Regions from separate parts of the Phyllobacterium sp. 0TCS1.6A genome, predicted to be linked through region 1. Evidence: predicted binding sites of a transcription regulator. Region 1 holds the regulator's gene; each other region holds the start of a gene.
The links. Region 1 encodes LexA, which represses DNA repair genes until DNA is damaged. Its sites were predicted from a motif close to TGTTCNNNNTGTGTTCNG; they were not measured.
Positions count from the first base shown of each region.

Region 2: the regulator LexA is predicted to act here: its motif matches at 3,119-3,136, upstream of OSJ75_RS17125 (DNA recombination protein RmuC).
Region 3: the regulator LexA is predicted to act here: its motif matches at 3,315-3,332, upstream of OSJ75_RS13915 (DUF5680 domain-containing protein).

Region 1 is NZ_JAPMAB010000001.1:790,031-795,425, reverse strand. Features, by position in the region: gene OSJ75_RS03825 (ABC transporter substrate-binding protein) at 1-231, opposite strand, end outside; gene OSJ75_RS03820 (substrate-binding domain-containing protein) at 520-1,539, shown strand; gene lexA (transcriptional repressor LexA) at 1,735-2,448, shown strand; gene OSJ75_RS03810 (ComEC/Rec2 family competence protein) at 2,432-4,882, opposite strand; gene gltX (glutamate--tRNA ligase) at 4,993-5,395, shown strand, end outside.
Region 2 is NZ_JAPMAB010000008.1:118,532-123,926, forward strand. Features, by position in the region: gene dapE (succinyl-diaminopimelate desuccinylase) at 1-209, shown strand, start outside; gene OSJ75_RS17105 (hypothetical protein) at 217-837, shown strand; gene truA (tRNA pseudouridine(38-40) synthase TruA) at 789-1,574, opposite strand; gene fmt (methionyl-tRNA formyltransferase) at 1,588-2,517, opposite strand; gene def (peptide deformylase) at 2,527-3,057, opposite strand; gene OSJ75_RS17125 (DNA recombination protein RmuC) at 3,170-4,402, shown strand; gene OSJ75_RS17130 (cation diffusion facilitator family transporter) at 4,406-5,368, opposite strand.
Region 3 is NZ_JAPMAB010000006.1:39,587-44,981, forward strand. Features, by position in the region: gene OSJ75_RS13895 (TfoX/Sxy family protein) at 1-264, shown strand, start outside; gene OSJ75_RS13900 (NUDIX domain-containing protein) at 234-662, opposite strand; partial or broken gene OSJ75_RS13905 (DEAD/DEAH box helicase) at 993-2,175, opposite strand; gene OSJ75_RS13910 (NAD kinase) at 2,362-3,135, opposite strand; gene OSJ75_RS13915 (DUF5680 domain-containing protein) at 3,346-3,801, shown strand; gene OSJ75_RS13920 (zinc-dependent alcohol dehydrogenase family protein) at 4,952-5,395, opposite strand, start outside.

The DNA.
Region 1 (5,395 bases):
GCCGGCCGCCAGCCACAGCCGATACTGGCCGAACTGATCGGAACTATTGGCGGGCATCGCGACGATCTGGACCTTGTTGCCCGTCTCCTTTTCGAAGCGGTCGAGCTGGCTGCGCAGGAACTCGCGCCCATTGCCCGTATCGCCGGACACGATGGACAGATTGGCCGCATAGGCGCCCGAACTCAAAAGAGCCGTAACCAGCGCCCCGGCGAGAAATGATCCAAGCTTCATAATTCCTCCTCCTCGTTCAATGGCGCCACATCAGCGGCGCCCCTCCTCCAGTAGCGCCCGGATCCCTCCCAAAGCGCTTTGGAAAATAAGTGTCAAATTAGGTCCACAATGTCAAGATACCGCAAAACCACCTTGTGCAACAGAGAATTTGTCAACATAATTGCTTTATAGCGCTTTGGATTTTATTCAATCTGGCGTTGTATGCCAGTCGTCGCAATGGCCAGTCATCACAACGGGCCAGTCTTCGTAATGGGCCAGTCTTCGCAATGGAAATGTCGGAACGATCATATGAACCTCAAGGAATTGGCTGAACGGCTGGGACTGTCCCAGACCACCGTCAGCCGCGCATTGAACGGCTACCCGGAAGTCAGCGAGGCGACGCGCGAGCGCGTGACGAGGGCTGCCCTGCAGCACGGATACACCGCCAACGCCAATGCGCGCCGGCTGGCGATGGGCCGGGTCGGCGCCATCGGCATCATCATTCCGGCCGATTCCAGCCAGAGATTCGGACCGCACACCGCCGAATTCCTGGCCGGCCTGGCCGAACGCCTCTCCGCCCATGAGATCGATTTCCTGATCAGCCCGCTGATCAACAATGACGAGATCTCGGTCTATAAGCGCCTGATTTCGAGCAAACGCGTCGATGCCATCATCGTTTCGCACCCCGCACTCGTGGACGAGCGGATAACCATGCTGGCCAAGGCCGGCTTTCCCTTCGTGCTGCACGGCAGGACGGAAGCAGACGTTCCCCATTCCTGGCTCGACATCGACAATCAGGGCGCTTTCTACCAGGCGGCCTCGCATCTGCTCGATCTCGGCCACCGCCACATTGCCATGATCGACGGCCTCAAGGGCTTCACCTTCTCCGAACATCGCGAACTCGGATACCGGCAGGCTCATCTGGAGCGCGGCCTGCCCATCGATGAACGTCTCATCATTCATGACAGGTTTTCCGACGACATCGGCTTCGCCGAAACGCTGCGCCTCCTCTCCTGTGAACCGCAGCCGACCGGCATTATCGCAGGATCGATGATGACTGCGCTGGGCGTTTCACGCGCCATACGCGCCAAGGGCTACCAGGTCGGAAAGCAGGTTTCCCTCATCGCCCATGATGACGTCTTCCCCTATCTCAATGCCAGCAACATGGTGCCATCCATGACGACAACCCGCTCATCGATCCGCGCTGCCGGAACGAGGATCGCCGAGATGCTGATGTTGCAGCTCGACGGCGCCGCCGTGACAGCCATGCAGGAAGTCTGGCCGGTCGAACTGATCCTGCGCCAATCGAGCGGGCCACCCGTCCGTTAGCAGGCTATGGAAGCTGCTGCGAAGGCATGATGCTTCGCCAAAAGTAGCGAAAAATGTCCTATCGCCATGGCGTTCCATATAAATTTCCGCCACCTGGGCTTTTTCAACCACATATTAATCCTTGTGGAACACAACTGGAACATATAGTGTTTGTTCTGGTTTTGTTTTTCCGATTCCCTGGTGGAGGATCGCCAAATGCTCACGCGCAAGCAACATGAACTACTGCTGTTCATACATGATCGCCTGAAGGAAACGGGCATCCCCCCTTCCTTCGATGAAATGAAGGATGCGCTCGACCTTGCGTCGAAGTCCGGGATTCATCGGCTGATCTCGGCGCTCGAGGAGCGCGGCTTCATTCGCCGCCTTGCCAACAGGGCGCGGGCGCTCGAAGTGATCCGTCTTCCTGATTCGATCGCTCCGGGACTGAACGCCCAGCGCAAATTCTCGCCGAGCGTGATCGAGGGCAGCCTTGGCCGCACCGCCCCTGCGCCGCAACCCGCGCCGGACATCGGCAATATCGCGGCCAATATGGTCAGCATTCCGGTCATGGGACGCATCGCGGCCGGTGTGCCGATCGCGGCCATCCAGAACCAGACGAGCATGCTGACGCTGCCGCCCGACATGATCGGCAATGGCGAGCATTATGCCCTTGAGGTCAAGGGTGACTCGATGATCGAGGCGGGGATTTTCGACGGCGATACCGTCGTCATACGGCGCGGCAACACCGCAAATCCCGGCGAGATCGTCGTGGCCCTCGTCGATGATGAGGAGGCAACGCTGAAGCGCTTCCGTCGCAAGGGCGCGTCGATTGCACTCGAAGCGGCGAATCCTGCCTATGAGACGCGAATTTTCGGCCCCGATCGCGTTCAGGTTCAGGGCAAGCTCGTCGGGCTCATTCGGCGGTACTGACCACAGCCTGTACAGGCGGGCGTTTCGGCGGGCGCGGACGCTCCGCGATATTGCGTGCCGCCCGCGAATGAATTCGATAATTGTTCCATGGCCGGATGGGCCGCCCGATCGCATACTCTATCGATGCGAAAAAACCCGGCGCTGCTGCGGCGATCGCTCCCCGGGTGGGTTCGGTCGATTGGCGACGGTCTTCCGTCGATCGTTTGATTGCGGGCATTGGCCGAAACTCGGGCACTGGCCGAAGCTTGATGGTCGCTGCGCCAAAGAGCGCCAATTGCTGCCGCGTTACGGTGATGGGCGCATTCTTCACCTCGCAAGAGCGATAGGGGCCGGCGAAGGCCAGCACCATGATATCGCTTTCCATGCAAGCGGCCGCCATGGCCTCGGCCGAACGGACATGCGCCACCACGGCGCCATATCGCGGCTCCCTTGCGAGGCATAGCTCTGCGTTGCACTCGAACTGCGTGTCCTCCGCTGCCACGGCTGGTTTGGCCGGAACGATCACGGCCGATGTGGCATGGGCCTGTTGCCAGTTCTTGAGCGTAAAGCTTTCCGCGCCCGCCCTGTTGACGGCAAGGCGGCCGTCGGTCGCGCGCAGCGCCACCAGGCTCGCATTCTCGGAGATCATGATTTCCGGCGGCGGCGTCCAGACTGCCAGGGCTGCGGCCGCTGCAAAGAGCGGCAAGGCGAACAGGCGCAGACGCGTCGCCGGAAACAGCAATATGATCAGGCCGAGGCAGGCGAGGATCAGGCTTTGGCGGGGGACGAGACCGAAATTGCCCGGCGGAGAGTGACCTGAGACCATTTCGGCGACCATGATGACCATATCGATGCCGCGCTCCATGATGCCGAAGAAAAACCCGTCGAGATCGAATGGCATTGCCATGAGACCGATGACGCCGAATGGAATGACGAGCGTTGAAATCACCGGCAGCGCCAGCGCGTTGCCGATGAGCCCGAGCGGCGCCGTATTGTTGAAGTGATAGGCGGCGAAGATCGAACTCGCCGCCCCGGCGACCAGCGAGGTCAACGCGATTCCAATGACATACTGCGCCACCGCTTCCAGTGCGCGCCCCGCCGCCCCCGTCGGACGCCCCCGGCGCTTTGCCCTGCGGCTTCCCCACCAGCCGTAGAAGGCAATCAGCGCCGCCGTCGCCGAATAGGACATCTGGAAGCTCGGTCCCATGATTTCGTGCGGCGCCAGCGCGATCGTGACCATGGCGGCCAGGGCGAGATTGCGCATCGACAGCGCGGCACGGTCGACCAGCACCGCCAGCAGCATGATCGAGAGCATGATGAAACTGCGCTGTGCCGCGACGTCGGCGCCCGACAGGAGCAGATAGAAGGCGCTGCCGGCGAGCGCAGTGGCGGCCGCGAATTTCTTCACCGGATAGCGGGCTGCCACCCCCGGAAACAGCGCCAGGCTGGCCCTCAGCGTCGCCATGGTGGTCACGGCGACAAGCGCCATGTGGAAGCCGGATATCGACAGGATATGCGACAGGCCGCTGAGGCGAAGCGCATTGTTGGTCTTGTCGCTGATGCCGTCGCGCTGGCCGGTTATCAGCGAGGCGGCGATATCCCCTGCCTCGCCTGGGATGCGGTGCTGGATATGCTGGGTCAGCCGCTGCCGCATCGACTCGATGCTGCTCAGAGCCCAGGCCACGAGGCCGGGTTTCGGCGGCAAGATGCGCCGATGCGCCATGCCGAGCACGAAACCGTTGGCGCCGATACCGCGATAATAGTTGTTGAACGCGAAATCGTAATTGTCGGGGCGGGATGGCCCCGAAGGCGAGCGCAGATGGATGCGCGCCCCAAGGCCATCGCCAACACCGAGACCGGCCGGAAGCTTTCTGGCCGAGACGGCGATACGGGATGGCGGAAAACGCAATTTTGGCTTGGCGGTATCGATCACGTCGAGCACGATCCTCACGCCGCCCTTGGCGTTCCTCGCCATAGTCAATACGCGGCCGGTCACCTCCGTCGTCACGTCGGATCCAAGCATCGGCGTATTGGCGAGTATGGTTTCCATCTTGGCGAACGCCATGCCGGCAACGAGCGCAAGGGCGAATGTCACGGCAAGCCTGAGCAGCGGCCGATCGGCAGCCATCCATCTCAGCGCGCCGAGCAGCACCAGTCCGAAGATCGCCGAACTCAATCGCGGTTCTGCCGCTGCCGTGAAATAGAGCACCGAACCCGTGCCCGCGAAAACCGGAAGCAGCAGGAATGTCGTGCCGCGCGCTGCCTCGTGGCGCAAGGCGACTGATGCAGCGTGGCGGCCGCGTTCAGCCGCCAGGGCGAGGCCGGCGGCCATGCCGCGCGCAATGGCAGGCCTCGCCGCCCTGCGTTCGGTATCCGGAACTGGCAGGTTTCCAGATGACGGCGGCGCCAGCCCTGATTCGTGCCGGCTACGGATGAGGTCTGCCAGCTTGTCCATTTAGCGCCAATTCTGCCAATACACTTGCACCACGGCGCTGCTATGGTACATCAACGCCAAATCAAATCGATTGGACGTTCGGCTAATAGCCGGGCGTATCTGGAGACCCTATGTCATCTTCTGTTGTCACCCGTTTCGCCCCCTCTCCCACGGGCTTTCTTCATATTGGCGGCGCTCGCACGGCTCTCTTCAACTGGCTCTATGCCAAGCATACGGGCGGTAAAATGCTCCTGCGCATTGAAGATACCGATCGGGAACGGTCGTCCGAGGCCGCAGTCACGGCGATCCTCGACGGGCTGAAATGGTTCGGCCTCGATTGGGACGGCGAAGCCATATCGCAGTTCGAGCGGGCGCCGCGTCATCGCGAGGTGGCGGAAGAACTGGTCGCCCGCGGCAAGGCCTATTATTGCTACGCTTCGCAGCAGGAACTGGAAGAGATGCGCGAAAAGGCACGCGCGGAAGGTCGTCCGCCCCGCTATGACGGGCGTTGGCGCGATCGCGACCCGAGCGAGG
Region 2 (5,395 bases), on a different contig from region 1:
CTTCCGTAGAAGCGGTGACCGGCAAGCGGCCGCAGCTCTCGACCTCGGGCGGCACCTCCGATGCGCGCTTCATCAAGGATTACTGCCCCGTGGTGGAGTTCGGGCTTGTCGGACAGACGATGCACATGGTGGATGAACGCGTCGCTATTGCCGATCTCGAGACCCTGACCCAGATCTACGAGCGCTTCATTGCGGATTTCTTTGCGTGAGCAGCGAATGAACGACATACCCGACTGGAACGAAATTCAGGACTACCTTTTCGGCGCCTGGCGCATGATGACCGGCCATGCGGACGGGCTCGAGCGGCTGGATATTTCCGAGGACGGGTTCTGGAAGTCCTTTCACGCCATTACGATTTCATTGCCGCCGCTGATCCTCAGCTGGATCATCTTCGCCAATGACCTCATTGCGGCGCGGCCGGAGGCCGGCAGCCGCCTTTCCATCATGGGGCGCGTCGCCTTTGTCGATCTCACCGCCTGGGTGCTGCCTCTGGTGCTGCTCGCGCTCGTGGCGCGCCCGCTGGGCATCAGCAAGCGATACAGTCCCTATGTGGTCGCGACCAACTGGGGAACGGTCATCGCCGCCTGGATGATGGCGCCGGCCACCGTGCTTCGCACCCTGCTGCCGGGCTGGCCGGCCGTCACGGCGGCGCTGGGCCTTGCGCTCTACGCCATGATCATGGTGCTGACCTACAGGCTGACGCACATCGTGCTGAAGAAGTCCTATGCCTATTCGGCGGCGTTCTTCATCGCCTTGATGGTCGGTTCGCTGTTTCTGATGCTGCTGCTTCAGACCGCATTGGACATATCGGCGCCGGAAGCGGTGACCATCGGATAATCCACGCCGATGAGATAGAGCCCATAGGGCGGCGCGACCGGGCCACATGCCTTCCGGTCCCTGGCGTCGAGCGCCGCCGTCACGTCGTCTGCGCTCCAGCGCCCGCATCCGACTTCGTGCAGGGTGCCTGCAAATGATCGTATCTGATTGTGCAGGAAGGATCGCGCCGACGCTCTTATTTCGACGATTTCGCCATGTCGCTCCACCGTCAGAAGGTCGAGTGTCTTGACCGGGCTCTTTGCCTGGCACTGCGTGGCGCGGAACGTGGTGAAATCATGCGTGCCCACCAGCCGCTGGGCGGCTTCGTGCATCGCCGCCTCATCCAGTGGCTTCTTCACCCACCAGGCGCGGTTGGCTTCGAGCGGCGCGGGCGGGCGCCGGTTGATCATCCGGTAAAGATAGTGCCGCCCGAGCGCCGAGAATCGCGAATCGAAGCTTGCCGGCACCCGCTCCACATTGATGATGCTGACGGCCTCGCCGGCGACGACGAGATGCGCATTCAGCGCTTCCCGCACCTTGGAGGCGCTCCAGTCCCTGGAAAGGTCCATATGCGCTACCTGCGCGGTAGCGTGGACGCCTGAATCCGTGCGGCCGGCCGCGCCGATGGAGAGTTTCTCGCCGCAGAACCTGAAAACGGCAAGTTCGATCGCGGCCTGTACGGTATGGCCGTTTTCCTGGCGCTGCCAGCCGGCATAGGGCGTGCCGTCATACTCGACCGTGAGCTTGTAGCGCGGCATGGCGATCAGCGGTTCATGGGAGCCGCGTCCCCTGTGCGATCTTCGCCCCGCGCTGAAACTCCTGGCTGTCCATGGTCTTGCCGCCGGCGCGCTGCAACGAACGCAGCCGGACCGCGCCTTCGCCGCAGGCGATGCGCAGTTCGGCGTCGAGGACAGTGCCGGGTGCTCCGACGCCCGTCGCCAGTACCGAACGCAGCAGTTTCACGCGTTCGAGATCGTCGCCGATCTCCATCTCGCACCAGGCGCCCGGAAAGGGCGCAAGGCCGCGAATGCGATTATGGATATCGATGGCGGGCTGGCTCCAGTCGATCCGGGTTTCGACCTTGGTGATCTTGGCGGCGTAGGTAACGCCATCTTCGTCTTGCGGCGTCAGCGTCAGGCTGTCGCGCTCCAGCGCCGCGAGGGCGCGCACCATGAGATCGGCGCCGGACATGCTCAACTGGTCGTGCAATTCCCCCGCCGTCATGTCGGCGGTGATCTTGAGCTTTTCGGCCATGGCGACCGGCCCCGTGTCGAGGCCCTCATCCATCTTCATCACCATGATGCCGGTTTCGCTGTCTCCGGCCATGATGGCGCGCTGGATGGGAGCGGCGCCGCGCCAACGCGGCAAAAGCGAGGCATGGGCATTGTAGCAACCCAGTCTGGTGCCTTCGAGAATCGGCTTCGGCAGGATCAGCCCATAGGCGACGACGACCGCCACGTCCGCGCCGAGATCGGCGAAGGCCTGCTGCTCCTCCGGGTCCTTCAGGCTTTTCGGCGTGCGAACCTCGATGCCGAACTGTTCGGCATTGCGATGGACCGGGGAGGGGGTGAGCTCAAGCCCACGGCGCCCCGCCGGTCGCGGCGGCTGGCTGTAAACCGCAACGATTTCATGACCCTGGCCGATAAGGGCGTTGAGGATGGGAACGGCGAAATCCGGCGTTCCCATGAAGACGATGCGCAAGCTCATCGCCTATACCGCCAACTTGCTCGGCGGACGGTCCTTGGCCAGCTTCCTGAATTTCTTGACCACCATCTCGCGCTTCAGCCGGGATATGTGATCGATGAACAGCACGCCGTTCAGATGGTCCATCTCGTGCTGCAGGCAGGTGGCGAGAAGGTCATCCGCCTCCACCTCGTGCTTCTTCCCGTCAAGATCGAGATAGCTGACGCGAACCTGCTTCGGCCTTTCGACCTCGGCATAATAATCGGGAATCGACAGGCAGCCCTCCTCATAGACATTGCGTTCATCGCTGGAGGAGAGCACTTCCGGATTGATGAATATCTGCGGCGCCTTCGGCTCGTCTTCCTTGGCAAGGTCGATAACGAGCATCCTCAGCGGCACGCCGACCTGGATCGCCGCGAGCCCAATTCCCGGCGCGTCATACATCGTGTCGAGCATATCCTGCGAAAACTTGCGCAGGTCCGCATCGAAATGCTCCACCGGCTTGGACGTCTGGCGTAGCAGCGGGTCGGGCAGGATTATGAGTGGTTTGATAGACATGTCATTCACCTAATATCTGGACTTTGGCGCGTCAATCCGAGGCAAGCGGCAATTGCGAAAATGTTCTTGTTTTGATCTCACATTTGCCGGCCGAATCGTATAGTCTCCAGCCATGGAACCATCGAACGCTTTGAATCAGACCTTTTTTCAGCTGGGGGCGACATCCGTTTCCGTGGGCGCGGCGCTGGTCGCGGCTGCGGCGGTCATGCTGCTCGTCATCATCATAGCCTGTATCATCGTTCAGCGATCGGCAAAGGCCAGGCTTATCGCCGAAATACAGGCCGAGGACCGTGCGCGCGACGCCGAGGCCAGGATGAGCGAAATACTCAAGAGCCAGGCGGAAATGCAGGGCCGGATGCAGACGATGGCCGAGCTTTTCGGCTCGCGACAATCCGAATTGAACCAGTCCATCCGCGAAAGGCTCGACGGGATGACCGTGCGCATCGGCAATACCATGACGGAGCAGACCAAATCGACCCACGAGAATCTCGCCCGGCTGCAGGAGCGTCTGGCCGTCATCGACACGGCGCAGAACAATATCCAGTCGCTGGCGGGGCAGGTGGTGCAGTTGCAGGCGATCCTCGCCAACAAGCAGACCCGCGGTGCTTTCGGCCAGGCGCGCATGGAGGCGATCATCGCCGATGGCCTGCCGCAGGGCGCCTATGAGTTCCAGGCGACGCTGAGCAATGGCAGCAGGCCGGATTGCCTGGTGCGCATGCCCAATGGAGCGCCGAGCCTCGTCATCGATGCGAAGTTTCCGCTGGAGGCCTGGAACGCCATCCGGGCAGCTGAATCCGCCGAGGAGAAGCGCGATGCGGCGAGCCGGTTCAAGCGCGACCTCGAGGTTCACATTCGCGATGTCGCCGACAAATATCTTCTGAACGGCGAGACGCAGGACACCGCCTTTCTGTTCGTGCCCTCGGAATCGATATTCGGCGAAATCCATGAGAATTTCGAAGCGATCGTGCAGCGGGCGCATCGCTCGCGGATCGTCATCGTTTCGCCCTCCCTGCTGATGCTGTCGATCCAGGTGATCCAGGCCGTGTTGAAGGATGTGCGGATGCGCGAACAGGCGCATCTCATCCAGAAGGAGGTCGTCAGGCTGATGGAGGATGTGGGCCGGCTCGACGATCGGGTGCGCAAGCTGCAGGGGCATTTCGGCCAGGCGAGCAAGGATATAGACGATATTCTCGTCTCTTCCAGCAAGGTGACGAAGCGCGGCCAGAAGATCGAGGCGCTGGAGCTGGCCGAAGCGCCCGCCGACAGTGCCGCGGTCGAAACATCGCGATCGGCCGCTTCGGCGACAGGCCAGCTGAGGCTGCGCGTGGTCGAGGGCGACGACTGATTACTATCCGGCTTCGATGATCTTGCGGCGGCTCTCCCAGGTGCCGGTCGTTTGCGGCTTGACGAACAGCGTGACGATATCCGGATTGGCGGTTCTCAGCGCGGTCTCGATCCTTTGGACGCAGGCCTCGATTTCCGGCGCCGGCATGTGATCCTCGAACTCGACGCTCAGGCCGGCAACGATCTGCCGCGGCCCCATATGGACGGTCAGCACGCCGTTCGCCGTCTGCACGGCGGGATCGCGGTTCGCTATGTCGAGTATCTGCTGCTCCACCTCCGGGAGCGCGGCTTCGCCCATGAGCAGGCCCTTGGTCTCGCGTGCAAGGAAGATCGCCGTAGCGGCCAGTATGATCGAGATGGCCACGGATGCGACGCCGTCGAGTTCGGGCATGTTCAGAAGCTGGGCAGCCGAAATGCCGATGAAGGCGACGATCAACCCGAGCAGGGCGGCCGTATCCTCGAACAGGACGGTGAAAACGCTCGGGTCCTTGCTCTCGCGCACTGCCTCGACATAGCCGAGATCGCCCTTCGCCTGCCTGAATTCCTTGAGGGCGATATACCAGGAAGTGCCCTCGAAGAGCATCGCAAATCCCAGCACCACATAATTGATCAAGGGGTTCTCGACGGGCTCCGGCTCGAGAATATGCATGAGCCCCTCATAGAAGGACACACCGGCGCCGACAGCGAATACCAGCAGCGCCACGACGAAGCTCCAGAAATAGAGTTCACGCCCATGCCCCAGCGGATGCGACGTGTCGGCCGGTTTCGCCGCGCGCCTCAGGCCATAGAGCAGCAATCCGCCATTGCCGGTATCGACGAGCGAATGCACGCCCTCCGAAAGCATGGCGGAACTGCCGGTGAAGAGAGCGGCGATGAATTTGGTGGCGGCAATGAGCAGGTTGCCGAGGATCGCCGCATAGATGACTTTCCTGGAACCGGCATGTGCCGCTGCTGATCGTGATGCCATGTGAGGTCCCCCTGCTTGCTGTTGTGA
Region 3 (5,395 bases), on a different contig from region 1:
AAGCGCATGTTCGGCGGCAAGGGTATCTATCACCAGGGCCTGATCATAGCGCTCGAGGTGGACGAGGAAATCCTCCTCAAGGCAGACAGGCTATCCGCGCCGGAATTCGAAGCGGCCGGGTGCCGCCAATGGCATTACGAAGGCAAGGGCCGTTCGGTCCACATGCCCTATTGGTCGATACCGGTGGACGCATTCGACGATCCGGAGATCATGACCGATTGGGCGCGCCGCGCTTACGAGGCCTCTTTGCGGGCGGGCAAATAGGCGCGCTTGCGGATCAGTTCGACCGCATGCAGCGTCGGCAGGGTCACCTTCGGAGGCAGGTTGCCAAGCGGAAACCAGCCGATGCCGCCATGTTTTTCCGGTTCCATCAGGCTTTCTTGGCCACTGAAACTCGCGGCCAGATACAATATCCCGACCCAATGCTGCTGTTCTTCATGAAAAAGCTGTTCGCTCAGGCCGAGTAGCTCGACAGGGCCGGCAAGAAGACCGGTTTCTTCCAGCGCTTCGCGGCGCACCGCGTTTTCCGCCCGTTCGAGGAAATCCACCTTGCCGCCGGGAATGCCCCAGCTGCCCGCTTCGGGGCTTTTCAGGCGCTGCAGCAGCAGGATCCGGTCATCCTTCAGAAAGACGAGGCCGCAGCCAAGGCCGGGGCGGTCCATCGGTTCAGATCTTGGTGTCGATCAGCATGAAAGCGGGAATCTCGTCGCCGAACCCGACAGGCGCCGGTCCGAGATCGTCGCGGTCGCGCCGATGTTCGCGGCGTCCATCGCTGCCGGACGGCCGGGCGCGCCGTGTCTCGTTCTCGGCCTTGATCGCGTTCCGGTTCGGCTTTTCCGCGCGCGGCGCCGGCGCTTCGGCGACGGGCTGGCGCTGTTCGGCCTGGGTCTCGCGCGCTTCTTCGGCCGCGGCCAGAATGTCGATCTCCGATTGCGGGCGCTCGCGCTCGCGGCCTTCATTGCGCGGCCGGCGCTTCGGCTCGGATTTCCTGCCGCGCGTCTTCTTCGGCGCATCGTCGCCTTCGGCGGGAGGCGGCAGGGTGCTCAGGTCGCCATCGAGCCAGGGAATGTTGTTGCCGATCATCTTCTCGATCGCGGCGAGATATTTCACATCCGTCGGGGTGACGAGCGTGAAGGCCTTGCCGGAACGGCCGGCGCGACCGGTGCGGCCGATGCGGTGGACGTAATCCTCCGAATGGATCGGAACGTCGAAATTGAAGACATGGCTGACATCGGGAATGTCGAGCCCGCGCGCCGCCACGTCGGAGGCGACCAGCAGCTTGAGCTTGTTTTCCTTGAAATTCGCCAGCATCGTGGTTCGCGCGCGCTGGTCCATGTCGCCATGCAGCGCGCCGGCGTCGAAATCATGCTTGACCAGCGAGCGGAACAGTTCGGAAACGTCCTTCTTCCGGTTGCAGAAGATGATCGCGTTCTTCAGGCCTTCGTCTTCCGCGCGGATGAGATCACGCAGCACCGCCCGCTTTTCCCAATCCTTCTTGCTGGATTTCACCAGGAATTGCTCCACCGTCGTTGCGGTGGTCGAGGCCTTGGCGACTTCGATCCGCACCGGCGAATGCAGGAACTGCTCGGTGAGCTTGGTGATTTCCGGCGGCATCGTGGCGGAGAAGAACAGAGTCTGCCGCGTGAAGGGGATCAGCTTGCAGATGCGCTCGATATCGGGAATGAAGCCCATGTCGAGCATGCGGTCGGCTTCGTCGATGACCAGAATGTCGACGGCGCTCAGGAGCAGCTTGCCGCGCTCGAAATGATCGAGCAGGCGGCCCGGCGTCGCGATCAGCACATCCGCGCCGCGCTCCAGCTTGCGCAACTGGTCGTCGAAGGAAACGCCGCCGATCAGCAGCGCGACGTTCAGGCGGTGGTTCTTGCCGTATTTGACGAAGTTTTCCTCGACCTGCGCCGCGAGTTCGCGCGTCGGCTCGAGAATGAGCGTGCGCGGCATGCGGGCCCGGGCGCGGCCCTGTTCGAGCAGGGTCAGCATGGGCAGCACGAAGGACGCCGTCTTGCCGGTACCGGTCTGGGCGATGCCGAGAACATCCTTGCGCTGCAGGGCGTGCGGAATGGCGCCTGCCTGAATCGGCGTTGGAATTGTATATCCTGCTGCTTCTACAGCATCGAGCACTTTCGACGAAAGGCCCAGATCAGCAAAGGTGGTCAATGGAGGTTTAACTTTCTATCTGCAGTCATTGCCGCACAAACCGTCATCCGTAAAAAGCTTCCGGCAGCGTGAATTGCGCAGTGTTGCTTCGCATGGCGTTACGGCGCATGCCAGCAAAAGTCAACTCTTTCGGCCAGTCACATTCAAGAGTTCGTTTCATTTATCCGTGATTTTATTCGCAGCGTGTCAATAAAGGAACTGCTCCTTGAGAATTCGCTCGTTCCACGAATGATTTTTGTCAAACAGAATAGTTGCGCGCAGCTGCGAGGATTCTTGCACCGTGACCGACAGGACCGACTTTACTTCCGTATGGTCGGCGACGGCGTTGACCGGGCGTTTTTCCGGTTCGAGCACATCGAAGCGCACGGTGACGCGGTTGGGCAGCAGCGCGCCGCGCCAGCGCCGCGGACGGAATGCGGAGACGGGCGTAAGCGCCAGCAGCTTGGCGTCGAGCGGCAGGATCGGCCCCTGGGCGGAGAGATTATAGGCGGTGGAGCCGGCCGGCGTCGCCACCATGACGCCGTCGCAGATCAGCTCCTCCAGCCGGACCTTGCCATCGACCGTGATCCGCAGCTTCGCCGCCTGGTATGACTGGCGCAGCAACGACACTTCGTTCAGCGCAAAGGCGGTGACGCTGCCGTCCTCGACCGATTCCGTCGTCATCTTCAGCGGGCGGATCGTCTCGGAATGCGCCGCCTCGACGCGCTCCCGCAGCCCCTCGCTGTCGAATTCGTTCATCAGGAAACCGACCGAACCGCGGTTCATGCCATAGATCATCTTGCCCTGGTTCATGTAGTTCTGCAGCGTCTGCAGCATGAAGCCATCGCCGCCCAGCGCCACGATCACATCGGCATCGCGCGCCTCGGCCTGGCCGTAGATCGCCGTCAGTTCCTGCATTGCGAGGTCGGATTCCGGCGTGCCGGAAGATAAAAAAGCGAGAGATTGAACTTTCCGGTTCATGGAATGCCTGCTTGCTGCGACGTGTCGGCACAAGGGCTAGCATGTCACACGGCATCTGGCAAAGAACATGCTTGGCGCTGGTCGCCCGGGGCCTAATTTCCCTCATGCGGAGGCGATCTCCCGCATGCCGAGCCTGTCGAAGCACGACCGCCCCTTGGCAGCTGTGCAGAACCATGCAATGTTCGCGATATGTTCTCATGGGAGTCTATCATGGATGGCCTGCAGGCGTTTATTCTCGAAGCGAAATCGGCGACTTATGTCGGAGGCGGCAGTCCTTCACCGGCATGTCGCCCAGCGGCACATGATATCGGTTACGACCGTGGTTCCTGGCGCTATCTGGACAGCTATTTTGGCGGTACCGATTTTCTCGGACAGGAGGTCGTGTGGAAAGATGACGAACCGGTATGGGCCATGAATTATTACGGTCGCATCCTCGATCCCGAAATGATCGACGCGACTGTCGCCGGTGCGATCATCAAGGAGTCGCTGTCGGCCCTGTACCGGCTCGGCAGGTTCCTCGGTGCGTTTGAATATGTCGTCGGACAGTACCGCTACGTCGACGACAGCGACGAGACTATCGGGCAGTTCGTCGGCATCGAGCGCATTTACGTCGGGGACAGGGAGGTCTATCGGCTGGACTATCACGGAGGCCTCGTCAAACCGTAGCACGGCTGCAAAACCCCCTTATTGATGCAAAAGCATCGTGCGTGCTTCGTGGTTCGGCAGGCTCACCAGGCTCAGCATGAGGGAGGTTGGCTCAGCACGAGGGGATTAATTTGATGGCGGGAAGGTTGGGAGCTTGGGTCTGAAACCTTGTAGAACTAGAACCCTGCAAAACTCTACTCTCCCTCATCCTGAGCCTGTCGAAGGGCGCAGCAACGGTGATGCAGTCCTTCTTTGGAGCGCTGCAAAAGCATCGTGCGTGCTTCGACAGGCTCAGCATGAGGGGATTAATTAGATGGCGGGAAGGTTGGGAGCTTGGGTCTGAAAGCTTGCAGAACTAGAACCCTGCAAAACTCTACTCTCCCTCATCCTGAGCTTGTCGAAGGGCGCTGCAACGGTGATGCAGTCCCTTTAGTGCTGCATCGAAATAGTGCGTGCTTCGACGGGCTCAGCATGAGGGAGGTGGGGCTCAGCATGAGGGAGTGGGGGCTCAGCATGAGGCACTTGGTGTGATGCAGGGATTAAATACAGAAAACCCGCACCACGCCCGCGAAAATCGCGTCTGGTCATTGAAATGGGGGGAGACGGGCGGTCTTCAGCGCGTCAGTATGGTATCAGGGTCGAGGTCCGAAGACCGCCCGCGACGTCTTTGCCTGCCATTGTCACGCTTGTCAGACGCAACAACCCGGAAACATGAGCGCTACCTCCGTTTCCTTTTGCAGTTTGCCGGTCAATCGGGGTTGTCACTTCCGATATCCCAGCAACGCCATCCTCTCCCAGCTTGTCGAAACAGCTCCGGAAGCTGCTCCCCACTGGAAAGGATTTGTACAAAATACACCGGTTTCAAAGTGGTGGGATAAGTTTCCATTCATCCCACCGCATTTTGGCGGGTCGTTTCGCGCTCACCGCAAGGAAAATCAGCAGCTTGCAGGGAGTTCTTCCCGCAAAAGATTCTTTTGAGGCCCAAAATTCATCCCCAAACTGCCGGTTAATCCAAAAAAGTTGGATAAGTGCGGCCAAGCCCCGAGCTCCCTCGTGCTGAGGGAGGTCGAGGACTGATTGCAGAAAAGCAGGGAGCCAGGATCTGAAACCTTGCAGATCTATCCCCCGCCATCCACCCCAGCCGCTCAGCATGAGGAAGGTTGGCTCAGCATCAATCGCTGCCGGGCGGAATCGTCACCACCACCTTGCCGAACTGTTCATTCGATTCGAGATAGCGGTGCGCTTCCACGATCTCGTCGAACGGGAAGGTGCGTGCAATGACCGGAGCGAGCCTGCCGGCAGCCAGGCCATCCAGAATGAAGGTGGTGGCGGCGCGCAGCCGCTGCGGGTCCGCGATGATTTCATGCACGAGATAGCCGCGCAGGCTCAGGCATTTGCGAAGGACGTCGAACAGCGGAAAAGGCGTCGGCTGCGGGCTCAGTCCGCCATATTCGATCAGCATGCCGCCCTTTGCCATCGCCGCCGTGAGCGGCTCGAAATCCGGCCCGCCTACCGCATCGAACACCAGCCGCACGCCATTCGCCCCGGCGATTTCTTCCAGCCGCGCGGCAAGGTCTTCCTCCCCGGAGGCGATGACATGCGGCGCGCCTGCCGC